3 regions of the Cryobacterium soli genome follow, and region 2 is predicted to be linked to each of the others. Evidence: predicted binding sites of a transcription regulator. Region 2 holds the regulator's gene; each other region holds the start of a gene.
The links. Region 2 encodes HrcA, which represses chaperone genes, less so after heat shock. Its sites were predicted from a motif close to TTNGCACTCGNNNNNNNCGAGTGCNAA; they were not measured.
Positions count from the first base shown of each region.

Region 1 (10,053 bases), 1.2 Mb from region 2:
AGACGCCCAGCCTGTGGTCGTGCGGTACTACCGGTCGTGCGGTACTGCTGGCGGGACTTAGAAGTCCATGCCACCCGAGGGGTCGCCGGCCGGGGCCGGGTTCTTCTCGGGCTTGTCGGCGACGACGGCCTCGGTGGTGAGGAACAGTCCGGCGATCGACGATGCGTTCAGCAGCGCGGAGCGGGTGACCTTCACCGGGTCATTGATGCCGGCAGCGATCATGTCGACGTACTCGCCGGTTGCGGCGTTGAGGCCGAACCCGACGGGAAGGTTGCGCACCTTGTCGGCGACAACGCCCGGCTCCATGCCGGCGTTGAGTGCGATCTGCTTGAGCGGAGCGTCGATGGCGACGCGCACGATGTTCGCGCCCGTTGCCTCGTCGCCGACGAGGTCAAGGATGGCCTTGCTCTCGAACGCGGTCTTGCCGGCCTGGATGAGGGCCACGCCACCACCGGCGACGATGCCCTCTTCGACGGCTGCCTTCGCGTTACGGACGGCGTCTTCGATGCGGTGCTTGCGCTCCTTGAGCTCAACCTCCGTCGCGGCGCCGGCCTTGATGACGGCAACGCCACCGGCGAGCTTGGCGAGACGCTCCTGGAGCTTCTCACGGTCGTAGTCGGAGTCCGTGTTCTCGATCTCGTTGCGGATCTGCTGAACGCGACCGGCGATGGCGTCGGCGTCGCCGGCACCCTCGACGATGGTGGTCTCGTCCTTGGTGATGACGACCTTGCGGGCGTTACCGAGCAGGTCGAGGGTGACGTTCTCGAGCTTGAGGCCGACCTCCTCGGAGATGACCTGGCCACCGGTGAGGATGGCGATGTCCTGCAGCTGCGCCTTACGACGGTCGCCGAAGCCCGGAGCCTTGACGGCAACGGACTTGAAGATGCCGCGGATCTTGTTCACAACGAGCGTGGCCAGGGCCTCGCCGTCGACGTCCTCGGCGATGATGAGCAGCTGCTTGCCGCTCTGGATGACCTTGTCGACGATCGGCAGCAGGTCCTTGATGTTGGAGACCTTGGAGTTGACGATCAGGATGTAGGGGTCTTCGAAGACCGCTTCCTGACGGTCGGGGTCGGTGACGAAGTACGCCGACAGGAAGCCCTTGTCGAAGCGCATGCCCTCGGTGAGCTCGAGCTCGGTGCCGAAGGTGTTCGACTCCTCGACGGTGACAACGCCTTCCTTGCCGACCTTGTCGATGGCTTCGGCGATGATCGCGCCGATCTCGGCGTCGCCGGCGGAGATGGAGGCCGTGGCCGCGATCTCTTCCTTGGTCTCGATCTCCTTGGCGCTGGAGATGAGCTCTGCGATGACCGCAGCGGTGGCCTTCTCGATGCCGCGCTTGAGGCTGATCGGGTCGGCGCCGGCTGCGACGTTGCGCAGGCCTTCGCGGACCAGCGCCTGAGCGAGGACGGTGGCGGTGGTGGTACCGTCGCCGGCGACGTCGTCAGTCTTCTTGGCGACCTCCTTGACGAGCTCGGCACCGATCTTCTCGTACGGGTCGTCGAGTTCGATCTCCTTGGCGATGGACACGCCGTCGTTGGTGATCGTGGGGGCGCCCCACTTCTTCTCCAGCACGACGTTGCGTCCGCGCGGGCCGAGGGTCACCTTGACCGTGTCAGCGAGGATGTTCAGGCCGCGCTCCAGGCCGCGACGGGCCTCTTCATTGAAAGCAATGATCTTTGCCATATGTGTTTCTCGTCCCTCCCGGACGTTACCAAAACGATGATGGGTTAGCACTCCAAACCACAGAGTGCTAAACCGATTCTGGCACTCTGGGGTCGAGAGTGCAAGTGAACGTCGGCTGCACGATGCCCCTGCAGGACCGGGTTACGGCTGGATCTCGACGGCACCGCCACCGTCGGTGGGCACCAGTTCGATCCAGGTATTGCCCGGTGCGAGGTCGATGGCCGCGCCGTCGGCATCCGTCAACCGGATCGGGGCCGCCGGAGCCTCCTTGGTCCAGGTTGCGGGCAGGGTCGACCCGTTGGCCGACACCCAGGCCTGGCCCGTGCCCTCCAGGAGGGTACGGGGCACGTCGGTGCTGCGGTCGACGCTGACGCTGAGCACCACCACGTTGGTGGCGGACAGCCGGGTGTCGTCGGCGTCCAAATCGGGCGCGCCGTCCTGACTGCGCAGGTACGCGGCGCCGGCGGGGTCCCAGGTCCAGGAGCGCTCGCTGGAATCGGAGAACCGGGTGACGATGGTGCCGGCGGCTTCGCCTGCCGTGGCCGCCCCGGCGGCGGCCGCGCTGTCGGCGTAGTCGAACTGCCGTTCGGGCGCGGCGAGGTCTGGATGCCGGTCGACGAGATCGGCCGCGCTGAGCACGACGTCATGCGGCGATTCCCGGTCGTCCACGCGCCGGAATGCTCCGCTGTCATCCCGGTCGAAGATCACGTTGAGCACCGGGGTGTTCTGCATGGCCTCGACGAACTGCGGCTGCCCGCCGGAGTAGGCCACGATTCCGCCGAACGGGCTCAGCAGGTCCGGGTCCATGGGCCGGATCGAGCGCACCGGTCCCACGTCGTCGGGCACATCGGAGTGCCACAGGGCGGCATACCGGGTGAGCCCGCCCTCGACCAGCTCCTCGAAGACCAGATCAGCCCGCTCGAGGCCGATCTGCGGCCGGGCGGCGGCGAGGTTGTCGATCTTCACGGCCAGAGACGGATGCTCCGCTTCCGCCGGGTCGATCGGGGTGCCGCGCAACGGGGCCACGGCGGGCGTCTCCGCAGAGGGACTCGGGGCGGTGGGCGGCCCGGTGACACAGCCCGTCAGGGCACCCACGGCGCCGATCAGCACGATGGCGGCCCAGGCGCGGATGCCGGCGCGGCGGAAGCGGGGGCCTCGAGCGGGCGTGGTCATCCGTAACGCAGTCACGCCACACACCTTAGCTCCGCGAGGTATGTCTGCCGAGCGGGACAAGATGGGTGGCGTGCTGACCGTCACGGGAACCGATACATCGTCGGTGCCTGTTCAGTTGTGTGCTGCCGGCCCGTTGGGACCGGCTGTTCTACGCGTGGGCTACGCCGGACGAACCGACTCTGCCTGCGGACCTTTGGCTCCGGTACCGAGTTCAAAGACGACGTGCTGGCCTTCTTCGAGAACCTTGTATCCGTGCATGTCAATAGCGGAATAGTGGACGAAGACGTCCTGCCCACCTCCATCGACCGTGATGAAGCCGAAACCCTTTTCAGCGTTGAACCATTTGACGGTTCCGTTCGCCATGTGAAACTCCCCTAGTGCAGTGTTATCTTTCGGCTTTCACCCGCTGGTGTTACCGGGCCTGGCGCAGTAGCTGCGTCCACCGTCCGCGAAAGAGCGCTCTCAGGTTGAGAACGCAACTCGCATAAAATGAGCGACCACTGCAGATAGTAGTAACGAAAGCGGGGATCGACAGGGGGTTGACTGGCGGCCCTCAGGCCGGTAGGAATCCGGCGGTCAACCGGCCGGCATCGCGTAGTCGGCTCCGACCACAACGGTCAGCGTGGCATCCGAGCCCGCGAAGTCGCTGGAGAGCAGGATTGTCGAATTGGGCAGCAGCGCCGCAACCCCGCGCGCAGCGCCCTCCAGGGCGGGATCCGCGTAGTACACGGTCGTCGTGGCGACGTCTTCGGTGTCCGCGTCGCTCATGGTGCCGACGCTCCAGCCGCTGCCCGTCAGCAGTTCGCCCACCGAGCGGGCGACACCGCTGGTGGCGGTGCCGTTGAGCACTGTGACACTCGCACTGGGGTCGGTGGTGGGCTCGGCCGTGGGCACGACCTCGGCGGCGGGTGCCTCGGTCGCCGTCTCCGTACCGGTCTCGGCGGTGATGCCGGGGATCGTGAAATTAAGCCGGTTGTTGAGCACAGTCAGTCCGATCGCCCCCACGCCGATGAGCAGGGCCGTCGCCGCCAGCGCCCACCAGAAGGCCACCCACCGGCGGCCCTTCCGACCGGGGGCTCGGTGCGCCCCCACGCGGTCGAGCTTGTGCGGAAGGTCGTCGAAGCGGTCTTTCGGGTACGAAGTGGGCATCGTGAGTCTGGTTCGATCCTCGTTTGGCTGAACACGCGGTAGGAGTGTCCTACTCGATGGGGCGGATGGCCCGGCGCGACCGGGCCTGGGACCGCGCGTCACGCATCCGCTGCAGGCGTTTGACCAGCATGGGATCGTGAGCGAGGGCAAGCGGGGAGTCAAGCAGGGCACCCAACACTTGATAGTAGCGGGCAGCCGAGAGGCCGAACTCGGCCCGGATCGCCTGTTCCTTGGCGCCGGGGTGGGACCACCAGCGCCGTTCGAAAGCGAGCACCGCGGTGTCGCGGGGGCCGAGCGCCGTGACGCCGTCGGCGCCCCGATCGCTCTCGCCGTGCTCGCTGGTCGCCATACGCGTCATCCTATTTGGCGGGGACTGGGTTTTCGCTGACCGGCGCGGCCTGTCCTGATCGTCACCGCCCGCCACGGGCGGGCAGGCCGTGCGGCTGGGAATCCCCTGGCCACGGGAATGCCCGGGGCCCCGGCCGAGTTTAGGCTGGAGGCAGCAATCCGCCCGCTGAGCCACCCGCACGAGTAATGCCGCACAGAAGTATTGAAGGGACGCACCATGGACTACGAGGTCACCAAGTCTGACGCCGAATGGAAGGCCGAGCTTTCCCCCGAGCAGTACGCCGTGTTGCGCGGCGCTGCGACCGAGCGTGCCTGGACCGGCGAACTCCTCGACGAGGGACGGTCAGGCGTCTACACCTGCGGCGCCTGCAACGCCGAGCTGTTCAAGAGCGGCACCAAGTTCGATTCCGGTTGCGGCTGGCCGAGCTTCTATGAGTCGGTGCGCCCCGAGGCCGTCGAGCTCATCGAAGACCGCTCGCTGGGCGTGGTTCGCACCGAGGTGCGTTGCGCAGCCTGTGGTTCGCACCTTGGTCACGTGTTCGACGACGGTTTCGGCACGCCTACCGGCGACCGGTACTGCATGAACTCGATCTCGCTCAACTTCACTCCCGTCGAGTAACGGTTTTGTCGGCGGTTCTTGACGCGATCGCGTCGCGCCGGTCGTATTCCGTGGTCACCACGGATGCGCCCGGCCGCGACGAGCTGGTCCCCCTGATCCAGGCGGCCGCGCGCGCCTCCGACCATGGCGCGCTGCGACCGTGGCGGATCATCGAGCTGCGCGGCGATGCCCGGGCCGCCCTCGGCGACGCGTTCGTGACGGCCGCGGGCCTCGAGGGGCCGGCCGCCGTCAAACTGGCCGGCAAGCCCCTGCGCGCCTCGTTGCTGCTGGCCCTGGTGGCCAGCCGAGGGCCGAGCCACAAGGTCCCGGCCTGGGAGCAGGACGCGGCCGCCGCCGGCGTGGCCCACTTCCTCGGCCTGCTGCTCGAGGACGCGGGCTGGGGCGTGATGTGGCGCACCGGCGGGCACACTCGCGCCGAACCGGTGCGCCAGGTGCACGGTCTCGCCGCTGGCGAGGAGCTACTCGGCTGGCTCTACGTGGGCGGGATCCCCGAGACCACCAAGCCCGCCGTGCGCCAGCCGGTCGACGTCGACGACTACCTCAGCGCCCTCCCCGCCTAACCCGCCGCCCGCCCGGGCCCACTGCTCGGCCCGCGGAGATGGGCGGAGGCAGGTTAGGCGAACGCGTTGACGCCGGTGAGCTCGGCCGAGAGCGCCCAGAGGCGTGCGGCATCCGTGGGGTCGATCGCGTGCGCGTCCACACCCCGGATGCGCGCGGTGTCGCTGCCCGGCACTGTGGGCTCGGCGATGTCGCAGTCTTCGCAGTAGACGCCGCCCCGGCCGTCGAGCATCGGGGAGGTCGCCGCCCAGGTCGCCGTCGCGGCGCCCTGCTCCGGCGTCTTGAACACGGAGTTCACGGTGCCGTCCTCGGTCATCCACCCGGAAGCGATCATCTCCTCGCGCGGCAGGTGTCGCTGCAGTTCGGTCATGATGCCACCCGGGTGCACGGCGAACGCGCGCACGCCCTGCTCAGCGCCGAGGGCGTCCAGCTGCACCGCGAACAGGCTGTCGGCGGTCTTGGCCTGACCGTACGCCAGCCACTTGTCGTAGCCCGTCTCGAACTGCGGGTCGTCGAAACGGATGCCGCTGAGCTTGTGCCCTGTCGACGACAGGGCCACGACGCGGGCTCCCCCGCCGGCTGCCAGAGCGGGCCAGAGCAGGTTGGTGAGCACATAGTGGCCCAGGTGGTTGGTGGCGAACTGGGACTCCCAGCCGTCGCCGACGCGGGCTTCAGGGGAGGCCATGATGGCGGCGTTGTTGATCAGGATGTCGAGGCTGCGCCCGGACGCCAGGAAGCGGTCCGCGAAGGCGCGTACGCTGCCAAGGTCGGCGAGGTCGAGAGTCTCAACCTCAACATCGGACAACCCGCGGGCGTCGAGCGCGGCGCGGGCAACCTCGGGCCGGCGGGCCGGCACCAGGACCCGAGCGCCCGCGGCGGCGAGCGCCGCAACGGTCTCGATGCCCAAGCCGGAGTAGCCGCCGGTGACGATGGCCGTGCGGCCGTTCACGTCGATGCCGGCGAGCACCTCGGTGGCGGTGGTGCGCGCTCCGAACCCGGAGGGGAGCGCGTGCTGGGATGTTGTTGTCATCCTTCCAGCGTACGCTCGCTCGCCGCCTGGATAGACTCTCGGCGTCCGGCCGAACGCGCCGGCACAGGGGGATTCATATGATCAGCAATCTGACCGGCTGGCACTTTCTCATCATCGCGGGCGTCCTCGCCGCGATGCTCCTGATCGCGCTGGCCGTGGTGCTCACGGTCGTGTATCTTGCGCGGCGACGCCCGGCAAGCTCCGGCAACCCGACGGACCCCGCGGCCCGGCTGGCGCAGCTCGATCAGCTGCGTGCCCAGGGGCTCGTCACCGAGGCCGAGTATGACGCCAAACGCCGGGAGATCCTCGGCCTGCTCTGAGCCGACGAATCAGGCCGCGTCCAGCCCGACCCGGTCGTCAGGGCCGATAGCCCGCACGACCCGCGCCGGGTTGCCCACGGCGATGACTCCTGGCGGAACGTCCCGCGTGACCACGGAGCCCGCACCGATGATGCTCCCGGCCCCGATGGTGACGCCCGGGCAGACCACGACATTACCGCCGAGCCACACGTCATCTTCGATCACGATCGGGGAAACCCGCTCATATCCGGCCCGGCGCTCGACGACGTCGACGGCATGGCTGGGCGTGTAGAAGCGGGCACTGGGGCCCACCAGCACGTTGGCGCCGATGGTGATCTCGCCGCCGCCGAGTGCCAGGAAGTCAGCGTTGATGAACGTGTTGGCGCCCACCCGCAGCCGGGAGCCGTAGTCGAGGTAGAGCGGAGGCCTGAAGTCGGCGCCCTCGCCGACACTGGCCAGCATCCCCACGAACAAGGCGTGCGCCGCGGCCTGGTCGTCGTCGTAGAGGGCAGTGATCTGCCGGCAGGTGCGCTGCGTGCTGGTCGTCAACTCGGCAAGTTCGGGCCCGGACCGGTAGCGGTACCACTCCCCCGCGATCATCTTGTCGTACTCGGAGCGGACCACGGCCGGGGGCATTTTGTTGTCTATAACCACAAACACGAGCCTAGCCCGTCACCGCGGCCCCCGCACGTCGATCGTCGTCAGGGTCCTTCGGCCAGCCGACGGCGTTCGGCCAGTTCGGCTTCGATGCGGCGGATGCGCGCCTGCTCTGCGTGGAACGCGATCTCGCGGTCCAGCGAAGCGAGTTGTTCCTCGGTGCTGCTGATCCGCCGTTCCGCCTGGGCCGTGGGGGTCGCCTCCGCGCTCGAGGCGGAACCCGCGCGACGCCGGGGCGCACCCAACTGCGGACGCACCACCGGGGTGTCGTAGTCGTGTCCGATCACAAACCAGAGCAGGCTGCCGATCATCGGGAGGAAGATCACCAGGAGAACCCAGACCACCTTGGGCAGATGCTTCACCTGGCCGTCCTGTCGCGTGATGATGTCCACGAGGGCAGCAACGACGAGCACCAGAATCACAATCGAGAACAGCGCATACATGGCGGTCAGCTTAGTGAACGCTGTGAACGAGCGACCAGCCCCCAGTTCCGCGGGCACCCGCGGCGCCGGCGTGGGGCTTGCGCCCGCGCGAACACCGGGCCAGCGTGGTCAGCGATGCCGGCTCAACCCGGGACCAACCGGCCCGGATCGGTCCAGCCAGAGTGCCAGATCGGCGGAGGAGACCGGCCGAGGAGGACCGCGACATGCCCGCGCACCCCGAGCCACCGGCGAGCCCCGCCCCCGATTCCGATGGCCACCCGGCCAACCCTGCCCAAACCGTCGACCCGCTGGCGGTCATCCGCTCGCGCGGCTACCTGCGGGTGCTGTTCCTGGCCGGGCTCATCGGCGTGCCCGTCTCGGTGGTGTCCTACGGGTTCCTCGCCCTGGTCTCCTGGCTGCAGGGCTACCTGTTCACCGAGCTGCCGGCCGCTCTGGGGTTCGGCGGTGTACCGGTGTGGTGGCCGCTTCCGCTGTTGGCCCTGTCGGGCCTGCTGGTGGCGATGTGCATCCGGTTCCTGCCGGGAACCAGCGGGCATCCACCGTCGGAGGGCTTCGCGGCCGGCGGGTTCCCTCGACCGCCAGAGCTGCCCGGCGTAATACTGGCGTCGCTGGCCACGCTCGCCCTGGGCGCAGTGCTGGGCCCGGAGGCGCCGCTGATCGCCCTCGGTGGCGGGCTGGGCGCCCTGGCGGTGCTCCTGATCAAGAAGGACTCGCCACCCACCGCCCTGGCGGTGATCGCGTCGGCGGGCAGCTTCGCTGCGGTGAGCACCCTGCTCGGTTCGCCCTTGTTGGGCGCCTTCCTTCTGATGGAAGCATCCGGTCTGGGCGGGGCCATGCTCGGGGTGGGCCTGCTGCCCGGGCTGCTCGCCGCGGGTATCGGCTCTCTGGTCTTCGTCGGGCTGGATTCCTGGACCGGGTTGGGCACGTTCTCCCTCGCCATCCCCGATCTGCCGGCCTTCAGCACGCCCACCCTGGGGATGTTCCTCTGGGCGCTCGTGCTGGGGGTGGCCTGCCCGCTCCTGGCCTGGGGAATCAAGGCGCTCGCTCGCGTGGTGCGCCCAGCGGTGCATGCCCAGCGGCTGCTCGTCACTCCGGTCCTCGGCCTGCTCGTCGCCGGACTCGCGATCGGGTTCGCGCTGGTCACCGGGGAAGACACCGGCCAGGTGCTCTTCTCCGGCCAGTCGACGCTGCCCGCGCTCATCAGCGACGGCGCCTCCTGGCCGATCGGCGCGTTGGGCCTGCTGGCGCTCTGCAAGGCGTTGGCCTATGGCCTGTCCCTCAGCGCGTTCCGGGGCGGGCCGGTGTTCCCCGCCATGTTCATCGGCGCCGCCCTGGGCATCATGGCCTCACACCTGCCGGGCATGGCCCTGGTTCCGGCGGTGGGGGTGGGCATCGGCGCCATGTGTGTGTCGATGCTGCGGTTGCCGCTCACGAGCGTGCTTCTGGCCACCGTGCTGCTCACCAGTGACGCCTACGCCGTGATGCCGTTGGTCATCGTGGCGGTAGTGGTGGCGCACGTGCTCACCGGCCGGCTGCCCGAGCCACCGGGCCGGTGGCTCCGCCGAGATCCCGCGCCGATCGCTCCTGGCCCGGCTCCGAACGCTCCGGGCCTGGGCTAGCGGAACTAGCGGGCGTCCCAGAATCCGCGGTGCACCTCTCTCGCCTCCGCGACCAGGGCCGGGCCGGCCACGATCACGGTGCCGCCGCCGCGGGCGAAGACTTCGCGGCAAGGCAGGTCCAACGTGGGCTCGCCGTCCTGGGCGGGCACCATGGCGCCGAGGTCCTGCTCCGGCAGCGCGTAGGCGACCCGCCCGATCCCGGCCCAGTAGATGGCGCCGGAGCACATCGCACAGGGCTCGGTGCTCGTGTACAGGGTGCTCGCGCGCAGCGCGGTCTTGTCGAGCTGGGCGCTGGCGAGGCGCACGAGGTTCGTCTCGGCGTGCCCGGTGGGATCGTTGCCGGTCACCACGGTGTTCTGACTCTCGATGATGGTGCCGTCGGCGGCCACCAGGATGGCACCGAACGGGTGGTTGCCATTGGCTCGAGCCAGTGCGGCCACGGCGATGGCCCGCAGCAAATGCGCCTCATCGC
Region 1 covers NZ_CP030033.1:3,613,636-3,623,688, reverse strand. Annotated here, with positions in the region: gene groL (chaperonin GroEL) at 58-1,686, opposite strand; gene DOE79_RS16845 (DUF3048 domain-containing protein) at 1,828-2,874, opposite strand; gene DOE79_RS16840 (cold-shock protein) at 3,019-3,222, opposite strand; gene DOE79_RS16835 (LytR C-terminal domain-containing protein) at 3,436-4,008, opposite strand; gene DOE79_RS16830 (DUF3263 domain-containing protein) at 4,058-4,366, opposite strand; gene msrB (peptide-methionine (R)-S-oxide reductase MsrB) at 4,574-4,975, shown strand; gene DOE79_RS16820 (nitroreductase family protein) at 4,981-5,535, shown strand; gene DOE79_RS16815 (SDR family NAD(P)-dependent oxidoreductase) at 5,589-6,563, opposite strand; gene DOE79_RS16810 (SHOCT domain-containing protein) at 6,641-6,883, shown strand; gene DOE79_RS16805 (sugar O-acetyltransferase) at 6,893-7,498, opposite strand; gene DOE79_RS16800 (PLD nuclease N-terminal domain-containing protein) at 7,564-7,962, opposite strand; gene DOE79_RS16795 (chloride channel protein) at 8,166-9,581, shown strand; gene DOE79_RS16790 (nucleoside deaminase) at 9,587-10,053, opposite strand, start outside.
Region 1: a site for HrcA is predicted at 1,731-1,757, ahead of groL (chaperonin GroEL). Genes of this name have one in related genera too.

Region 2 (10,053 bases):
ATGGCGCCCTCGTCGACGAGCACGATCGCCAGTTCGGCGTCGGCATGCACGTGCATGGTGTCCAGCGCGAAGGCGGCGAGCCTCAGGATGGCGGCCTCGTCGACCGGGATGGCCGACTCATTGTTGATTTCGATGCTCAACTGGATCTCCGTTTCGGGGTGCGATCGCGCGGGTTCCCCTGGTGCGGAGCGCGGGATGCGAAGTCGCGGGCCTGTTCGCTTTCGTAGCGTTGGGCCTGCTTCTGCGCGTCGTATTCGGTGTAGGCGTCGACGATGCGGCCGACAAGGCTGTGGCGCACGACGTCGGCGCTGGTCAGGCGAACGAAGGCTATGTCGTCGATTCCGTCGAGCACCTTGGTGACCAGGCGGAGTCCGCTGGCGCCGGCGGGCAGGTCCACCTGGGTGATGTCACCGGTGACAACCATCTGGGAACCGAAGCCGAGCCGGGTGAGGAACATCTTCATCTGCTCCGGCGTCGTGTTCTGGGCCTCGTCGAGCACGATGAACGCGGAATTCAGGGTGCGCCCGCGCATGTACGCCAGCGGGGCCACCTCGATGGTGCCGGCGGCCAGCAGCTTGGGCACCAGCTCCGGGTCCATCATCTCGAAGAGGGCGTCGTAGAGTGGCCGCAGGTACGGGTCGATCTTGTCAGTGAGGCTGCCGGGCAGGAACCCGAGCCGCTCCCCCGCCTCGACGGCCGGTCGGGTGAGGATGATGCGGTCGACCTCCTTGCGCTGCAGCGCCTGCACGGCCTTTGCCATGGCGAGGTAGGTCTTGCCGGTTCCGGCCGGCCCGATGCCGAAGACGATGGCGTTCTCGTCGATCGCGTTGACATAGCTGCTCTGACCGAGCGTCTTGGGGCGCACCGTGAGGCCACGCGACGTGAGGATGGTCTGGCCGAGCACCGTCGACGGGCTCGACGTGCTGTCGGCGCCGAGCATGCGCGCCGAGGTTGTCACCTCGGTCTCGCCGAGGTCCGCCCCGGTACGCAGAAGCAGCTGCAGCTCCTCGATCAGGCGCACCACGGCATCCGTGGAGGCGGCCGGCCCGGTGAGGGTGACCTCGTTGCCGCGGACGTGCACGGTCACGTCCGGGTATTCCTTCTCGATGGTGCTGAGGAACCGGTCCTGGGGGCCGAGCAGACGCACCATGGCGACGCCGTCGACGAGGAGTGTGCGCACCGCGGGCAGTGCGCCTGTTCCGGGAGTCTCCGGGTCAGAGGGCTGCAAGCGTCCCCTCCTCGAGAGTGCCGCCGAGCACATGGGCGTGCACGTGGAAAACCGTCTGGCCGGCCGATGCGCCGGTGTTGAAGATCAAGCGGTACTCCCCCGCGCAGTGTTCGTCGGCCACCCGGCCGGCCACGGCGACCAGTTCGGCCAGGAGGGCGGGGTCGCCGGCCGCGAGTTCGCCGACGTTCTGGTATTGCTGGGTCTTGGTGGTCACGACCACGTGGACGGGCGCCTGCGGGGCGATGTCGTTGAACGCGATGATGTGGTCGGTTTCCGCGACGATGGTCGCCGGAATCTCGCGCGCGGCAATGCGGCTGAAGATGGAGGGTTCTGCACCGGAGGAGGCCATACGTCTATCTTAAGCGGAACTACCAGCGACCGAGGGTTGCGTTCAGGATGGCGACGGCGGCGGGGCCCGCCGTCGACGTGCGCAGCACGGTGTCGCCCAGGCGCACCCGGCTGGCGCCGGCCGCCTCGAGGACGTCCAGTTCCGATGCGGCGATCCCGCCCTCCGGGCCCACGACGAGAACGATGTCACGATCGTCGGTCGGTGGCGCGATCGCGGTCAGCCGGGTGTCCGCGGTGGGTTCGAGCAGCAGCATCCGGCTGGTGGCGGCGAGCTGTGCAAGTTGCTTGGTGCTGACCAGCGCCGCCACCTCTGGCAGCCAGGGCCGGATTGACTGCTTGCTGGCCTCGCGCACGATGGCGGCCCAACGGGCCTGCCCCTTCGCCACCTTGACGCCTTCCCACCGCACCACCGACCGTGAGGCCGCCCACGGGATGACCCCGTCGATGCCGAGTTCGGTGGCCGCCTGCACCGCGAGTTCATCGCGGTCGCCCTTGGCCAGCGCCTGCACGAGCAGGATGCGCGGAGTCGCCGGCGGGCTGTGCCGCACGGAGTCGACGCGGAGCACAAGCTCGGTCGGAGCCGCCGTGATCACGGTGACCCCCAGCATCAGCCCGGCGCCGTCGCCCACCAGCAGGGTCTCGCCCGGGCGCACCCGGCTGACCGTGACGGCGTGCTTGGCCTCGGCGCCGGTGAGGCTCACCGTGGCCCCCACCTGCATGGCGGACGGGGCCTGGCCGAGAGTCTCCGAGAGGAAGAAATGCGCCATCGCTAGCGGGCGTCCCTAACCGAGGAACCGGTCGCGGAGCTTCGCGAACAGGCCCTGCTGGAAGTGGCTGAGGGCCGGTGCCGCGACCTTGTGGCGGGCGGCGAAGGCCTCGATGAGTTCGCGTTCCTTGTGGTCGAGCTTGGTCGGGGTGAGCACCTGCACGCCGACGCGGAGATCGCCACGGCCGTTGCCGCGCAGCCGCGTGATCCCGCGGTCCTTGACCGTGAGGATCTCGCCGGCCTGCACGCCCGGGCGGAGCTCCACCTCGATGTCGCCGTCGAGGGCCTTGACCGTGGCCGTGGCGCCGAGGATGGCGTCGGTCATGGGCACCTCGAGGGTGCACAGCAGGTCGTCGCCGTCACGGCTGAAGACGTCGTGGTGCCGCACCTTCATCTCGAGGTAGAGATCGCCGTTGGGGCCTCCGGCCGGTCCGGCCTCGCCGCTGCCGGGCATCTGCAGGCGCAGGCCCGTGTCGACGCCGGCGGGGATGTCGACCGGAACCGTGCGGCGCGCGCGCACGCGGCCCTGGCCCTGGCAGGTGACGCAGGGCGTGGCGATGATGGTGCCGTAGCCGCGGCAGGAGCCACAGGGGCTGGAGGTCATGACGTTGCCGAGCAGGGACCGCACGGCACGCTGGATGCTTCCGGTGCCGTGACAGATGTCGCAGGTCACCGGGGAGGTGCCGGGCTGGCAGCAGCTGCCGTTGCAGGTGGCGCAGACGATCGCGGTGTCCACCTCGATGTCGCGGTGGGTGCCGAAGATCACCTCGTCGAGGTCGAGCTCCACGCGGATGAGGGCGTCCTGCCCGCGTTCGCGGCGCGACCGCGGGCCGCGGCTGCCGCCGCCTCCCCCGCCGAAGAAGGTCTCGAAGATGTCGCCGAAGTTGCCGGCGTCGAAGCCGCCGCCCTGGCCGGAGTTGCCCGAGCCGCCGCGGTCGTAGTTCTGGCGCTGCTTGGGGTCGGAGAGCACGTCGTAGGCGTGGGTGATGGTCTTGAACCGCTCGGATGCCTCAGCGCCCGGGTTCACATCGGGGTGCAACTGGCGGGCGAGGCGCCGGTAGGCCTTCTTGATCTCGTCGGTGGTGGCATCGCGCGCGACGCCGAGTGCTTCGTAATGGTCAGCCAAAGCTGGCTCTCCTCGGGTTCTGGGGTGAAAAGTGTCGGTGGGAAGGTGTGGGGGCGGCTAGTTCTCGCCGAGCAGGCGCGAGAGGTACCGGGCGACGGCGCGCACGGCCGCCATGTTGTTGGAGTAGTCCATGCGGGTCGGGCCGAGCACGCCCAGCCGGGCCGCATCGCCGTGGGAGGTATAGCCGCTCGTGAGCACGGAGGTCTCCCCCAGGCCGAACGGCGCGTTCTCACGGCCGATGCTCACCGAGACGCCGTGCTGGTCGGTGGCCATCTCGCCGAACAGGCGCAACAGCACCACCTGCTCCTCGATGGCCTCGAGCACAGGGTAGATACTGCCGCTGAAGTCGTCCTCGGTGCGCACCAGGTTCGCGGCGCCGGCCATGACCAGGCGGTCCTGACGGTTGGCGCCCACCTGGTCCCGCAGAGTGCCGGTGATGAGGTCGATCAGGTCCTGCAGTTCGGGCGGGCCCAGCCCGGTCGGCCCGGTCAGCGCGGCGGCCGCCTCGCTCATGCTCAGACCGCCGACCACGGCGTTGAGCCGGGTGCGGAGTTCGGCCAGGGCGACCTCGTCCACGGCGCGGGTCAACTCCACCACGCGCTGTTCGACGCGTCCGGAGTCCGTGATCAGGACGGACAGCACCCGGGTGTCGCTGAGCGGCACCAGTTCGATGTGCCGCACGCTAGCGCGCGACAACGACGGGTACTGCACGAGGGCCACCTGATGGGTCAGCTGCGAGAGCAACCTGACGCTCCGCGCCAGCACCTCGTCCAGATCGGCGGACTGGCCGAGGAAGACCTCGATGGCCTGCCGCTGGGCGCCGGTCAGGGGGCGCAGGTCGGCCAAGTGGTCGACGAAGAGGCGATAGCCCTTGTCGGTGGGAATGCGCCCCGACGACGTGTGGGGCGCGATGATGAGCTCTTCCTCCTCGAGCAGGGCCATGTCGTTGCGGATGGTCGCTGCCGAGACTCCGAAGGCATGCCTGTCGACGATCGACTTGGACCCCACCGGTTCGCGCGAGGCCACGTAGTCCTGCACGATGACGCGGAGCACTTCGAGACTACGATCCGACACCATTCCGATCGCCTCCCTCACGCCCGGTCCTGCCACCAACTGGCTGGCACTCTCATTGTTTGACTGCTAATCATATCGCGAGCGGGCTGGATACCCATTGCTCCCCGACGATTTTGCGCAGTAGCGTGGGCACAAGCACACCCACGCACCGCTCACCGAAGGACACCGCCATGAGCTATCCCACCGGTCAGGGACCATCGAACGGGCCGTCATCAGGGCCTCCGCTCTCCCAGGAGCAGGACAGGCAGTGGGCGTCACTGGCTCACCTGGGCGGCATCCTCTCGTTCCCGCCCTCCCTGATCATCTGGCTGGTCTTCAAGGACCGGGGCCCGTTCACCAACGAACAAGGCAAGGAAGCGCTGAATTTCCAGATCACCCTGCTGATCGGCTATGTGGCCCTCAACGTTCTGTCCACGATTCTCAGTCTGATCACATTCGGCCTGCTGTCCGGGCTCTTCTCGCTCGGCTGGGTGCTGTGGCTGGTCGGATCGATCTTCTCCGTGCTCGGCTATCTGAGCGCTCGCGACGGCCGGCCGTACCGCTACCCCTTCTCTATCCGTCTGATCAGCTAGTTTGCAGACTCCGGGTTGGGGCGAGCGGCGCTATTCTGGTAACAGCGGCGCCGGACGCCGCCCCGCACCGCCGGGAGTCACGAAGGAGATCCCATGTCAGAGGCAACGCCTCCCCCCGCAGCCCCGTACCAGGCACAGAGTCAGCTGAGCCCGGCCGACGAGAAGCTCTGGGCGACCCTGATCCACATCGGCGGGATCCTCTTCAGCTTCCTGCCTGCCCTCATCGGCTACATCGTGCTCAAGGACCGCGGCCCGTTCATCCGGGCGCACACGGCAACCGCTCTGAACTTCCAGATCACCCTGGCCATCGCCGGGTTCGTCGGAGGCATCCTCACCGTCATCGGCATCGGCTTCCTGATCCTGGCCGCGGTGTGGATCCTCAACATCGTCTTCAGCATCATGGCCGCCATCGCCGCCAACAAGGGCGAGTGGTACACCTACCCGCTCACCATCAAGTTCCTCAGCTAGCCCGTTTCCCCCTCGCGAGCTGCGAGGTGAGCACCGAGAACTCGCGCGTTCTAGGGCTTAACTCACGGTTCGCGGGTGGGAGCGGAGGTTAGTCGGTGAGGAGGCGGCGCACCACGGCGTCGGCCAGGAGCCGCCCGCGCAGGGTCAGCTTGATGGTGCCGCCGATCGCCGCCCTCGCGTCGATGAGTTCGTCGGCAATCAGGCCGGCCACCTCGCGGCGCCCCGCCGTCGTCAACGTCGCCACGGGGATGCCCTCGCGGATGCGGGTGAGCAATAGCACCCGCTCCAGCTCGCGCGTGTCGTCGTCGAGAGTCTCGCGTCCGGCCGCCGGGGAATGCCCGGCGAGGATCCGGTCCGCATACGCCGCCGGGTGCTTGACGTTCCACCAGCGCACCCCGCCGATGTGGCTGTGCGCCCCTGGGCCCACACCCCACCAGTCGGCGCTCCTCCAGTAGGAGAGGTTGTGCCGGGAGCGATGCTCCGTGCCCCTGGACCAGTTGCTGACCTCGTACCAGCCGTAGCCGGCCTCGGCCAGGAGCCGGTCGGCCAGCTCGTAGAAGTCGGCCTGCAGGTCCTCGTCGGGCTGCACGAGCTCGCCGCGGCGGATCTGCCTGGCCAGCTTGGTGCCGTCTTCGACGATGAGCGAGTAGGCGCTGATGTGGTCGGGGTTCTGAGCGATAGCGTGGTCGAGGCTGGCCCGCCAGTTCTCGATGGTCTCCCCCGGGGTGCCGTAGATCAGGTCGAGGCTCACGTCCAGGCCTGCGTCCCTGGCCCACTGCACGACGAGCGGAACCCGCTCGGGGTCGTGCGTGCGCTCGAGGGTGGCGAGCACGCTCGGCACGGCCGACTGCATGCCGAAGGACACCCGGGTGAACCCGGCGGCCTTGAGCTGGAGGAGGTAAGCGGCGTCGACCGAGTCCGGGTTCGCCTCGGTGGTCACCTCGGCACCCGGCACAATGCCAAAGGTGTCCCGCACGGCGTGCAGCATCCGCACCAGGTGGTCGGCGGGCAGCAGCGTGGGCGTGCCGCCACCGAAGAAGACCGTCGCTGCGGGCCGGCTCTCCACGCCCGACGCGGCCAGGATGCGCGCGGCGGACTCGACCTCCGACACGGCCTGGCTGGCGTAGTCGCTCTGCTTCACCCCGCGCAGCTCGGTGGCGGTGTAGGTGTTGAAGTCGCAATAGCCGCAGCGCACCTTGCAGAACGGCACGTGCAGGTAGACCCCGAAGTCGCGTTCGTCCGCGCCGACTCCGGCCGAGGCCGGCAGCAGCCCGTCGAGGGGGGCGGGGTCACCGACCGGATGCGGTCCAGCCATCCGGTCAGGCCATCCCGACGGGATGCAGGGCGCGCAGGTACCGGCGCGTGTAGCGTTCCTGCTGGAAGCGCAGGACCGGCCAGGCCAGACGGTAGTACCAGGTGCTCGGCCGGGAGAACGAGCGGATCGTCAGCCAGACGGAGTCGTCCGGACGGCGGTCCACGATGAACGCTTCCTCGCCGTTCTGCGGGTGACCGCGCATGGTTCCGTAGGCGAAGCCGATCTTGTCGGCCTCATCGATGACGTAGACCACGCGGACCGGTGCGGCGACCGTGAAGGGGCCGTTCGGGATCTTGAGCACGCCGGTCATGCCGTTGCTGATGAAGGGGGTGCCGTCCTCGGCGAAGGTGGCCTCGTTCACCGGGTGCTCCTGGTTGGGCGCCGGGGTGCCGTCGTCGGTGAAGACGATGCCGGTGTACTGCACGCCGGTTCCGGCGTCGAGGTCGGTGACCTCGATGCCGCTGCCACGCTGGATGCCCCAGGTCATCAGCGACGTCGTCGCCGCCCGGAAACGTTCCTCGCCGCTGCCCAGGCGCACGGTGCGCTCGAGCGGCCGGTGCCCCTTCGGCGGGTAGCGCATGAGGTCGGACGCGAGGGTGCCGCCGATGGCGGCGTACGTCACGGCGGCGTCGGTGAAGGTCGAGCGGCGCATGACGGTTACTTCTTTTCCTTCTTGGGCGGTTCGTCGCCGGAGAGCGCGGCGATGAACGCCTCCTGCGGCACCTCGACCCGGCCGACCATCTTCATGCGCTTCTTGCCTTCCTTCTGCTTTTCGAGCAGCTTGCGCTTGCGGGAGATGTCACCGCCGTAGCACTTGGCCAGAACGTCCTTGCGGATGGCGCTGATGGATTCACGGGCGATGATGCGGGCGCCGATGGCGGCCTGGATGGGCACGTCGAACTGCTGGCGCGGAATGAGCTTGCGGAGGCGCCCCGTCATGAGGACACCGTAGTCGTAGGCCTTGTCGCGGTGCACGATGGCGCTGAAGGCGTCGACCTGTTCGCCCTGCAACAGGATGTCGACCTTGACCAGGTCGGCCTCCTGCGAGCCGATGGGCTCGTAGTCCAGCGAGGCGTAGCCGGCGGTCTTGCTCTTGAGCTGGTCGAAGAAGTCGAACACGATCTCGCCCAGCGGCATCGTGTAGCGGATCTCGACCCTGTCCTCACCGAGGTACTCCATGCCGAGCAGGGTGCCGCGGCGGCCCTGGCAGAGTTCCATGATCACGCCGACGTAGTCCTTGGGCGCGAGGATCGCGGCCTTGACGATGGGCTCCTCGACGACGGCGATCTTGCCGTTCGGGAACTCGCTCGGGTTCGTGACCGTGACGGTCTTCTTGTCGTCGGTGGTGACCTCGTAGATCACGCTGGGCGCGGTGGTGATCAGGTCGAGGTTGAACTCCCGGTCGATGCGCTCGGTGATGATCTCGAGGTGCAGCAGGCCCAGGAAGCCGCAGCGGAAGCCGAAGCCCAGCGCGACGGAGGTTTCCGGTTCGTAGACCAGCGACGCATCCGAGAGCTTGAGCTTGTCGAGCGCTTCGCGCAGCGCCGGGTAGTCGCTGCCGTCGATCGGGTAGAGGCCGGAGAACACCATGGGCTTGGGCTCGGTGTAGCCCGGCAGCGCCTCGGTGGCGGGCTTGGCCGCAGTGGTGACGGTGTCGCCGACCTTGGACTGGCGCACGTCCTTCACACCGGTGATCAGGTAACCCACCTCACCGACGCCCAGGCCCTTGCTGGGCGTGGGTTCGGGGCTGGTGACGCCGATCTCGAGGATGTCGTGGGTGGCTCTGGTCGACATCATCTGGATCTTCTCGCGCGGGCTGAGGTGCCCGTCGATCATGCGCACATAGGTGACGACGCCGCGGTAGCTGTCGTAGACGGAGTCGAAGATCATCGCGCGGGCCGGGGCGTTCGCGTCGCCGACCGGAGCCGGGATCAGACTGGTGGCCCGGTCGAGCAGCTCGGACACGCCCACGCCGGTCTTGCCGGAGACCCGCAGCACGTCGTCGGGGCTGCCGCCGATGAGGCTCGCGAGTTCCTTGGCGTACTTGTCGGGGTCGGCGGCCGGCAGGTCGATCTTGTTGAGCACCGGGATGATGGTGAGGTCGTTCTCGAGAGCCAGGTACAGGTTCGCCAGCGTCTGGGCTTCGATGCCCTGTGCGGCGTCGACGAGCAGGATGGCGCCTTCGCAAGCGGCCAGGCTGCGGGAGACCTCGTAGGTGAAGTCGACGTGGCCCGGAGTGTCGATCATATTCAGCGCGTAGGTCTGGCCGTCCATCTCCCACGGCATGCGCACGGCCTGGCTCTTGATGGTGATGCCGCGTTCGCGCTCGATGTCCATGCGGTCCAGGTACTGGGCACGCATGGAGCGGTCGTCGACGACGCCGGTGATCTGCAGCATCCGGTCGGCCAGCGTGGACTTGCCGTGGTCGATGTGCGCGATGATGCAGAAGTTACGGATGAACGCGGGGGCGGTTGCGGCCGGTTCCAGCGCCTTGATTGCTCTCGGTGACATGATGGCCCAATTCTCCCATGCCTCGCAGCATCGGGGTGACCTGCCTCGGCCCGGCTCGCTCATCCATTCGACGGATGCAGGCTGCGCACGGCCTGATTATGCTGGCATCACCATGTCCAGCCTCACCGTCGCCGCCACCCCGACCCCGAGGGATCCCACCCCGCCCACCAGCATCGGCGACGGCCTGCCACACTCCGCACTGACCCCGGTGTTCTCGGGGCTGCGCATCGGTCTGCACGTGCTGATCGTTGCCCTGACCGGGCTGGTGATCGTGCTCACTCTGTGGGACGCGGCCCCGGATGCGGCGCTCATCGTGGCACTGGCGCTGGTGTTCCTCACCAGCTACGCCGCCGGCGGCCGCCTGGCCCGCACGCGGCCGCGCTGCTGGGTCGTGCCGGTCTGGATGGCGTTGCTGCTCGTGGAGTGGCTCGCGCTGACGCTGTTGACCGAGGACGCCGCGTTCATCGTCTTCCCCCTGTTCTTCCTCCAGCTGCACGTGCTGCCCCTCCGGGCGGGCATTCCGCTGGTGCTGCTGAGTGTGTTCCTCACGATCTGGTCGATGAGCCTGCATGTGGGCCTGAGCCTGGGCGCGACCCTGGGGCCGCTCGTGGCCGCCGGTGTGGCCGTCGCGGTGGGGCTCGGCTA
Region 2 covers NZ_CP030033.1:431,435-441,487, forward strand. Annotated here, with positions in the region: gene ybeY (rRNA maturation RNase YbeY) at 1-140, opposite strand, end outside; gene DOE79_RS02045 (PhoH family protein) at 137-1,261, opposite strand; gene DOE79_RS02050 (HIT domain-containing protein) at 1,215-1,577, opposite strand; gene DOE79_RS02055 (16S rRNA (uracil(1498)-N(3))-methyltransferase) at 1,597-2,343, opposite strand; gene dnaJ (molecular chaperone DnaJ) at 2,359-3,468, opposite strand; gene hrcA (heat-inducible transcriptional repressor HrcA) at 3,526-4,545, opposite strand; gene DOE79_RS02070 (DUF4870 domain-containing protein) at 4,713-5,114, shown strand; gene DOE79_RS02075 (DUF4870 domain-containing protein) at 5,208-5,582, shown strand; gene hemW (radical SAM family heme chaperone HemW) at 5,671-6,897, opposite strand; gene DOE79_RS02085 (DUF1990 domain-containing protein) at 6,902-7,549, opposite strand; gene lepA (translation elongation factor 4) at 7,555-9,408, opposite strand; gene DOE79_RS02095 (sensor histidine kinase) at 9,521-10,053, shown strand, end outside.

Region 3 (10,053 bases), 1.3 Mb from region 2:
CCAGCTCGACGAGATCGACGCCATCGCCGTCACCAGCGGCCCCGGCCTCGCCGGCGCGCTCATGGTGGGTGTGGGCGCCGCCAAGTCGCTGGCGCTGGCGCTGGACGTGCCCATCTACGCCGTCAACCACCTCGTCGGCCACGTCGGCGCCGACCTGCTCCGCGGTGAGGGTGTCGCGACGGATGCGCCGCTCGAATACCCCACCATCGCCCTGCTGGTCTCCGGCGGCCACACCTCGCTGCTGCTCGTGCGCGACCTTGTCTCCGATGTGGAACTGCTCGGCGAAACCATCGACGACGCCGCCGGCGAGGCCTTCGACAAGGTGGCCAGGGTGCTCGGCCTGCCCTACCCCGGTGGCCCGCAGATCGACCGGGTCGCCGCGACCGGCGACCCCACCGCCATCCGTTTTCCGCGCGGCCTCAGCCACCAGAAGGACATGGCCCAGCACCGCTACGACTTCTCGTTCTCCGGCCTGAAGACCTCGGTGGCCCGCTGGGTGGAGCAGAAGCAGGACGCCGGAGAGCCGGTGCCGATCGACGACGTCGCGGCGAGCTTCCGCGAAGCCGTCGTCGACGTGCTGCTCACCAAGGCCGTCGCGGCGTGCACCGACCTCGGGGTGCCTAGGCTCCTACTCGGCGGCGGCGTGATCGCCAACGCCAGGCTGCGCCAGGTGGCGCAGGAACGCGCGGATGCGGCGGGCATCGCCCTGCGCATCCCGCCGCTGTCGCTGTGCACCGACAACGGCGCCATGATCGCGGCCCTCGGCGCCCAGCTCATCATGGCCGGGCACGCTCCCTCCACCCTCGACTTCGGTGCGGACTCGACCCTTCCGGTGCCCGTCATCCAGGCCTGAAACCGCAGTTCATCCAGCGTTTCAGCGGTGGACGCGGTACTCTGGCCGTGGGGGTTCACCGCAAAGCAAGCACGTTGACACCCCCATGGCGTGGGTGCCACTATGGCACCGCCGCACCCAGCGCCGTCTGCCTGCCTACGCTGCACCCATGTGAAGGAGCCCTCACAATGACCGATCCGAACCAGACTCCCGCATCCAACGAGCCCACCCCGCCGCCCGCGTACACCCCGCCGGCCCCGCCCGCCTACGGCTCCGCGCCCGCTGCCCCCGCCTACGGCTCGGGGCCCGCAGCTCAGGCCTACTCGCCGCAGGGCTACGGCCAGCCGAACGCCGCAGACAAGTGGAACGTTCTCGCGATCATTTCGCTGGTCAGCGCCTTCTTCGTCTCGCTCGCCGCGGTGATCTGCGGGCACATCGCCCTCAGCCAGATCAAGAAGACCGGCGAGAAGGGCCGCGGCCTCGCGATCGCCGGCCTGGTCCTCGGCTACGTAGGCCTGATCGGCTTCATCATCTTCGTCGTCGTCGTGATCGTCGTCACGGTCGCGGGCATCAACAACGGCTCGTACAGCACCTACTAGCCCCGGCTGCACCGGCTCGGCACACTGGCCGGGTCGGTCGACCACCGGCGTCGGCGCGGGCCACGAATGCCGGTCTCGGCTCCGCAGGCAGCTCCGGCAGCACAGGAAAGGAACCAGTCATGACTGATCCGAACACTCCGCACCCCGAGGTTCCCCAGGTACCCGACGTTCCGCAGGTGCCCGACGTGCCCCAGGTCCCGGATTTCCCCCAGGACACCGCCGCGGGGAACCCGTCGGCCTCCGAGCCGTCCGCCGCGGGCACACCCGCCGGCCCGCCGCCCGAGCAGGGACCGCCCGCCCCGCCGCCCTACGGCGCCCCGCAGCCCGGCTACGGACCGCCGCCGCCCGGATACGGCCCGCCCACACCGGGTGCCCCGGCCACCGGCTACGGCCCGCCGCCCTCGTACACGCCCACGAAGCAGCCGATCCTGAGCATCCTGTCGATGGTGGCCGGCGTGATCGGCATCCTCGGCTCTCCCGTCGCCTTCTTCCCGATCTTCGGCGGCATCCTGGCGCTCATCCTGCCGGCTGCCGGCGTGGTGCTCGGCTTCATCGCCCGCAACCGGGAACCCAGCGGCAGGGGCTTCTGGCTCACCGGCATCATCACCGGGTTCGTGGGCGTCGCCCTGGCGCTATTGAGTATTCTGCTGTGGGCACTGATCTTCGCGAGCATGCCCAACAACTACTACTACTGATACCGGATCACCCCCGCGGCCGGTAGCCGCATCGGCTCACCCACGTCGGCCGACTTGAGAAACGAGTCCCACCCATGGCGCAGTCCGGGCAGCCCGACACTCGGGCAGAGTCGCAGGAGACGGCCGGAGCGCAGACCCCCCTCGGGCAGGGCTCCGCCGGCCAGGCCCAAACGCGCGCTGAAGCGCGGGCCAGGCAAGCCGCGCAGGCAGAGGCCGCCACCGACCCGGCCACAGCCCCGCCCGGCCTCACCCGGCCCCCTGTCGCAGGCGAGCTCGCCTACGAGTCCACCATCACCGCGCCCACCGAGTGGGTGCCCTACGTCTACACCACCGCCGAGATCCAGACCCATGCGGCCCGTCGCGGCCTGAGCGTAGCCGCCGTCATGTGCGGCTCGCTGAGCGTCCTGGCCGGCATCTTCGTGGTGTGGGCGGTGCCGCTTGCGGTCGCCGCGGTTGTGCTCGCGCTGGTGGCCCGGGTCGTCGAACGCCGCAGCGGCGGACTCTGGATCCTCGGCCTGGTCACCGGGCTCGCCGGCATCCTGCTCGGCGTGGTCTGGTTCGTCGTGATCACCCAGGTGCTGCCGCCGTACTACGGCTGAGCGATCGTGGGTCAGGCGCGTTCGACGAGCAACGCTACCTTGTGCCCGGCCGCGCGGGTCAGCACCAGGGTGCCCGACTCCGGACCCTTGAGCTTCAACCGCGTGCGCAGCGTGGCGGGGTCCACATCCACCCCGCGCTTCTTGATCTCCAGAGTGCCGATACGCCGTTCGGCCAGGGCGATCCGCAGCTTCTTCTCGTCGGCGGGCAGCACCTCGACCACCCGGAACGCGGTCGCGAACGGGGTCTCGGTGAGCGTGGCGCTGGTCAGGTACGCCAGCCCCTCGCTGAGCATGAGCGCATCCATCGACCGGGCCAGGTCGCCGATCAGCCGGGCACGGATGATGGCACCATCGGGTTCGTAGAGGTACTCGCCGAGCTCGCCGACAGGTACGTCCTCGCTGTCGTCGGGAGCGGTCAGCTCGGCCGCGCCGTCCTTGGTCAGCAGCAGCGCAGCACGGCGGATGCCCGGGCGGGCGAGCGGGCCGAACCACAGACCCATTTCCACCAGCTTGCCGTCCACCGACACCCACTGCGCCTCGGCGGTCTCCGGGATCTGGTCCCGGTCGTGGCCTGGGCCGAGTTTGACGCCCACGGGCATCCGTTCGGCCAGGGCGTACACGTCATCGAGGTGGGGAGAGTAGTCCTCAGAACGGGTGAGCCGACTGGTGTTGCCGTGCCCGGCGGTGCGGCGGGCCGGGTCGAACCAGAGCGCGTCGTACTCGGACGGGTCGACGTCGGCGGCATCGGCGCAGAGCACAGAGGCCGTGGGGAACGGGGCGAGGTTGAAGCTGGCGACGGTAGCGGTGACCTCGTCGATATCGATGGCGGTCACGGTGAGCTCCATCGCGGCCATGGCCATGGCGTCGCCGCCGATGCCGCAGCCCACGTCGGCGACCCGGGCGAGTTTGGCTTCGACGAAACGGCCGGCGTGCAGGGCGGCGACCCGCAGGCGGGTGGCCTGCTCCAGGCCGGCCTCGGTGAACAGCATCCGGCTGGCGAAATCACCGAACTTAGCCGTAGCCTTGGCGCGCAACCGGGACTGGTACAGCACCGCGTTCACGAGGGCGGGGGAGTGCCCGGCCTTCCGCAGCGCGCTGACCGTGCGCACCACGTCGCCGCCGGCCTCGTAGGGCGGCAGGGAGTCCAGCAGGCGCAGGCCTTCGGGTGAGAGCAGCTCAACGAGCTCGGCGCGATCCATCCCGCAAACCTATCAACCGAAACCGGCGTGAGTCTCGAGCGCTCTGGCACTCACGTTGCGTGAGTGCCAGTTGCGCCCTAAACTCGACTTAGCACTCTCGCTGTGAGTCTGCTAACTACGTCTTAGCTAAGAAAGAGGTCAACCGTGTCGGTCTCCATCAAGCCGCTCGAAGATCGCATCGTCATCAAGCAGGTGGATGCAGAACAGACCACCGCTTCCGGACTTGTGATCCCGGACACCGCCAAAGAGAAGCCCCAGGAAGGCGAAGTTGTCGCCGTCGGCCCCGGCCGCATTGACGACAACGGCAACCGCATCCCGCTCGACGTCGCCGTCGGCGACAAGGTGATCTACTCCAAGTACGGTGGAACCGAAGTCAAGTTCGGTGGCGAGGACCTCCTCGTTCTGTCGGCCCGCGACGTTCTCGCGGTCGTCGTTCGCTAGTAACACCCCATATCGTTGAATCCCGGATGGCCTCGGCCATCCGGGATTTTTCGTGTCCGCGCTCGCGGAACGAGACCGCTCCCCAGACAGGATCACCGGCACATGACGCAGGGCCCCACACGACGTAAGCCTGCGGCGCGCAGTGCCGCCAGCACCGGCCTGATCTACGCGATCTGCTCCTACGGCATCTGGGGCTTCCTGCCGCTCTACTTTCTGCTCCTGGCGCCCACCGGCGCCTTCGAGATCGTGGCCTGGCGGGTTCTGTTCTCCCTGGTGTTCTGTGCCGTGCTGATTGTCGCGACTCGGGCCTGGCGCCCCTTCGTGGCGGCCCTGCGCACCCCGAGGGTGGTGTGGACGATGGGGCTGGCCGGCGTGCTGATCTTCATCAACTGGCAGACCTTCATCCTCGCCGCCCTGAGCGGGCACGTCGTCGAGACGGCGTTGGGGTACTTCATCAACCCGATCATCACGGTGCTGCTCGGGGTGCTCGTGCTGCATGAACGGTTACGCGCCGCCCAGTGGGCCGCCGTGGTGATCAGTTTCATCGCCGTGATTGTGCTCAGCGTCGGCTATGGCACCGTGCCGTGGATATCGCTGATCCTGGCGTTCTCCTTCGGCCTCTACGGGCTGATCAAGAAGCGGGTGGGCGGGCGTCTCGACGCCCTCACCGGCCTGACTCTGGAGACGATGTGGCTCGCGCCCATCGCGATCGTGCAACTCGTGGTGGTGTCGCTGCTCACCGGGCTGACCTTCGGCTCGGTCTCACCGCTGCACACCATCGCGCTGGTCGGATCCGGGGTGCTCACCGCGGTGCCGCTGCTGTTCTTTGCCGCCGCCTCCCGCCGCCTGCCGCTGTCCACTCTCGGCCTGGTGCAGTACGTTGCGCCGGTGCTGCAGCTGATCGTTGGCGTGGTGGTGCTGCAGGAGCCGATGCCGCCCGAACGCTGGCTCGGCTTCGGCCTGGTCTGGCTGGCGCTGATCGTGCTCACCGTCGACATGATCGTCGCCGGACGCTCGCAGCGCCGGTTGTTGACCGATCTCGTCTGACCCGGCCGGCCCACGGCCTCCGGAGCCCGGTCGCGTTACCGTTTCTTACGCCCGCGCCATGGCCCCTGTTCGGGGGGAAATCGTTAGCGCCCGCTGAACGACTGCTGAAGGCATCCTGATCAGAAGCCCGTTTCGTAACGATTTGGTCGCGTTACACGCCTGTAACACGACCGCCTTGTTTGATGTCGTTCCGATGAATACCTTTGCAACACGGCAACGATCGTTTGCCGTGCTCGACCTCTCGATTCCCCTTACCCTAGGAGCAACATGAGCGTATTCGCGAAGGCCTCGGCCTCCCGCTCGGCCCGCGCCGTAGTCACCGGCGTCGCCATCTTCGGCGTCAGCGCACTTCTGCTCACCGGATGCAGCACGGCGGAGAGCACGCCCGCAGCATCTGAAGAGCCCGCCGCGACCAGCAGCGATGTCAGCCCCGTTGAGGCCGGCGACCGCGATCTGGCCCTCAAGGTCGGAACGATCCTCCCGCAGAGTGGTGGACTCGCCTTCCTCGGCCCGCCCGAAGAGGCCGGCGTCAACCTGGCCATCGAAGAGGTCAACGCTGCCGGTCTCGGCATCGACATCGAAGCCATCCTCCGCGACTCCGGCGACACCACGACCGACACCGCCACGGTCTCCGTGACCGACCTGCTCTCGCAGAAGGTCTCCGCGATCATCGGTGCGGCATCCTCGGGTGTCTCCAAGACCGTGATCGACCAGATCACCGGTGCCGGCGTCGTGCAGTTCTCCCCGGCCAACACCTCGGCGGACTTCACGAAGTACGAGGACAACGGCCTCTTCTGGCGCACGGCCCCGTCCGACATCCTGCAGGGTGAAGTCCTCGGCAACCTGATCGCCGAAGACGGCAACAGCACCCTGGGCCTGATCGTGCTCAACGACTCCTACGGAACCGGCCTGGCCCAGTACACCACCGAGGCGTTCGAAGCGGCCGGCGGAGAGGTCGTCGCCAGCGCGAGCTTCAACGAAGGCGACGCGAACTTCTCGGCGCAGATCGCTGAGGTCACCGCGGCCAACCCCGACGCGATCGCTCTGATCACGTTCGACCAGGCCAAGGTCATCACCCCGGACCTGGTCGCCAGCGGCTTCCCCGGAGACAAGCTCTACTTCGTCGACGGCAACCTCGCCGACTACAGCAAGGACTTCGCTCCCGGGCTGATCGAGGGCTCCAAGGGCACGCTGCCCGGCCTCGACACCGCCACCCTGGGCGACTTCACCGACCGTCTGCTCGAGGTCGACCCGACCCTGACCGACTTCAGCTACGCAGCTGAGTCGTACGACGCCGTCATCCTGATCGCCCTGGCCGCTTACGCGGGCAACGACGTGTCGGGTGAGTCCATCGCCAAGTACCTGCAGCAGGTCTCGGGCGGTACCGGCGAGGGCACCAAGGTCACCGACTTCAAGTCGGGCGCCGAGGCGCTCGCCAAGGGTGACCAGATCGACTACGACGGCTACTCCGGCCCGATCACGTTCGACGAGAACGGCGACCCGACGGACGCGACCATCGGTATCTACCAGTTCGATGCAGAGAACAAGTACACCCGCATCAACTAGTCATCACCGCTGACCCGGTACACCCACAGCAGACGTACCGCACAGCACCAGAAGGGCCCCGGCTTCGGCCGGGGCCCTTCTGCGTGCCCGCATACCCGTGTCCGCCCTTCGTGTCCGCCGCCCTCGTGGTCACTGCACTCGCGTCCGCTGCATTCGTGCCTGCTGTGCCCTGTCCTTCGTGCCTGCTGTGCCCTGTCCTTCGTGCCCTGTTCGCCGTGCCCGTGCCCGCTGTGCCCTGCCAGTCGAACCCCGTGCCCGCTTGTTCCCGCCCGTGACCGTGCATCCGTCGCCGGGAGAAACTGCAGGAGTCACGCACTCGAGGCGCATCGAAGCCTCCGCGGGCGGGTCAGCGACGGCGCACAGGAGGCCGCTGGGAGGCCTGGGGCGAGCGATGCGCCCGGAAGGGCGCCCGGCGAGATCTGCGTCTCCAGAGGGCCGCAGCGGCCGCGCGGTTAAACACCGCGTGCCCCGGGCGGACCGGCTGCTCCGTGGGAACGGGCAGCACGTCCGCGCCGGGGCACGAAGGTGTTACGGGGTGATGCGGCCGGGACTAGTCGTCCTGGCCCAGGGTGCCGAGATAGAGGCCGATCACCTTGGGGTCATTCAGCAGTTCACGGCCGGTGCCGGTGTAGGCATCCCGACCCTGGTCGAGCACGTAGCCGCGGTCGCAGATCTGCAGGCAGCGGCGGGCGTTCTGCTCCACCATGATCGTGGTCACGCCGGCCTTGTTGATCTCCTTCACGCGCAGGAACGCCTCGTCCTGACGCACGGGGGAGAGCCCGGCGCTCGGCTCGTCGAGCAGCAGCACGTGCGGGCCCATCATGAGCGCCCGCGACATGGCCACCATCTGGCGTTCGCCGCCCGAGAGCGACCCGGCCCGCTGGCCGAGGCGCTTGCGCAGCTCCGGGAAGATCTCGGTGACGAACTCGAGCCGTTCGGCCAGGCCCTTGGGCTTCTGGTACATGCCCATCTCCAGGTTCTCCTGGATCGTGAGCGTGGGGAACACATTGTTCGTCTGCGGCACGAACCCGACGCCCTTGGAGACCAGCTTGTTGGCCTTGAGGTTGGTGATGTTGTCACCGCGAAGCCGGATCTCGCCCTCGCGCACCTTGACCAGGCCGAAGATCGACTTGAGCAGCGTGGACTTGCCGGCGCCGTTCGGGCCGATGATGCCGATCAGTTCGCCGTCATAGGCGGTCAGTGAGCACTCGTTGAGGATGTTGACCCCGGGCACATACCCGGCGGTCACGTTCTTGACCTCGACGACGGCAGAGCGCACCGGCGGCGGTGTCGCGTCGATCAGCGGGCTAGAGTTCGTCATCGAGCAGCTCCTTAATGGCTCCGACATGTTCCTTCTCGGCGTCAGGATCTTCGCCGAGGTCTTCATCGTGGTGCTGCCCCAGGTAGGCGTCGATGACGGCCTGGTTGCGCATGACCTCGTGCGGGTCGCCCTCTGCCACGACCTTGCCCTCGGCCATCACGATCACCCAGTCGGCGATGTGGCGCACCATGTGCATGTCGTGCTCGACGAACAGCACGCTCATGCCCTCCGCCTTCAGGTTGAGGATGTGGTCGAGCAGGGATTGGGTCAGCGCCGGGTTGACACCGGCCATGGGTTCGTCGAGCATCACCAGCGACGGGTCGCTCATGAGCGCCCGCGCCATCTCGAGGAGCTTGCGCTGCCCGCCGGAGAGGCTGGCGGCGTAGTCGTCCTTCTTGGCGTCGAGCTTGAACTTGGCGAGCAGGTCGAGGGCCTTGACCTTGTTGGCCGCCTCCTGCTGACGCCACAGGAACGGCAGGATGGCGCGGAACAGATTCTCGCCGATCTGAGCCTTGGCGCCGAGCAGCATGTTGTCCATCACGGTGAGCAGGCCCAGGGCCTTGGTGAGCTGGAAGGTGCGCACCTGGCCCATCCGCGCCACCTTGAACGCGGGGACCCCACCGATCGGGGTGCCCTCGAACGTCCACGAGCCGGTGTCGGGCTTGTCGAACCCGGTGAGCAGGTTGAACAGGGTGGTCTTGCCGGCGCCGTTGGGGCCGATCAGGGCGGTGATCGCCCCGCGCGGAATCTCCAGGTGCTCGACATCCACGGCCTTGAGGCCGCCGAAGGTGCGGCTGACGCCGTCGACCACGAGGATCGGGTCCTTCTTCTTGCACCCGGGAACGGCCTCGCCGATGTGCATGTCGACGGTCTTGACGGGCTTGGCGGTGGGAACGGTGTTATTTGACAAAAGCCAGCTCCTTCTTGTTTCCGAAGATGCCCTGCGGTCTGTAGATGACTATGAGCATGATCGCCACACCCACGAGGATGAAGCGCAGCTGCCCGGCCTGGATGCTCGACATGAACGGCAGCCAACCGGCTTCCACCGCACGGGCGATGAAACCGGAGAAGAACGACAGGAGCACCCAGAAGATCATCGAACCGATGACGGGGCCCAGGATCGTCGCGGCGCCACCGAGCAGCAGGATGGCGTAGACGAAGAAGGTGAGCGACGTCTGGTAGTTGGACGGCACCACGGCCCGGGGCAGCACGAAGATCATTCCGGCGATCGTGCCGAACACGCCACCGAGGATGAGCGACTGCATCTTGTAGGCGTAGACGTTCTTACCGAGCGCACGCACGGCATCCTCGTCTTCACGGATGCCCTTGATCACGCGGCCCCAGGGGCTCCGCATGATCTGCCAGGTGAACAGGCAGGCCAGGATCACGATGGTCCAGGCCACGATGCGTAGCCACCAGTCGTAGGCGTTGTACTCGAACGGACCGAACCCGTAGGTGCCGTCGGGGATCGGGTTGAGGTCGGCGAAGCCGCCCTTGTAGCCGCTGAGCCCGTTGGCCGAACCCGTGACGGGTTCGAAGGTGTTCGTCGTGAACAGCAACCGAACGATTTCCGCGGCCGCGATCGTCACGATGGCCAGATAGTCCGCCCGCAAGCGCAGAGTCGGGATGCCCAGGACCAGCGCGAAGACCACGGATGCGCCGATGCCGACGAGTACCGATGCCCAGACCGGGAACCCGAAGGTCAGGGTCGAGATCGCGTACCCGTAGGCGCCGAGGGCCATGAAGCCCGCCTG
Region 3 covers NZ_CP030033.1:3,493,383-3,503,435, forward strand. Annotated here, with positions in the region: gene tsaD (tRNA (adenosine(37)-N6)-threonylcarbamoyltransferase complex transferase subunit TsaD) at 1-853, shown strand, start outside; gene DOE79_RS16225 (DUF4190 domain-containing protein) at 1,021-1,431, shown strand; gene DOE79_RS16230 (DUF4190 domain-containing protein) at 1,551-2,126, shown strand; gene DOE79_RS16235 (hypothetical protein) at 2,201-2,725, shown strand; gene DOE79_RS16240 (class I SAM-dependent methyltransferase) at 2,737-3,924, opposite strand; gene groES (co-chaperone GroES) at 4,069-4,365, shown strand; gene rarD (EamA family transporter RarD) at 4,468-5,412, shown strand; gene DOE79_RS16255 (ABC transporter substrate-binding protein) at 5,680-6,978, shown strand; gene DOE79_RS16260 (ABC transporter ATP-binding protein) at 7,529-8,299, opposite strand; gene DOE79_RS16265 (ABC transporter ATP-binding protein) at 8,286-9,161, opposite strand; gene DOE79_RS16270 (branched-chain amino acid ABC transporter permease) at 9,199-10,053, opposite strand, start outside.
Region 3: a site for HrcA is predicted at 3,968-3,994, ahead of groES (co-chaperone GroES). Genes of this name have one in related genera too.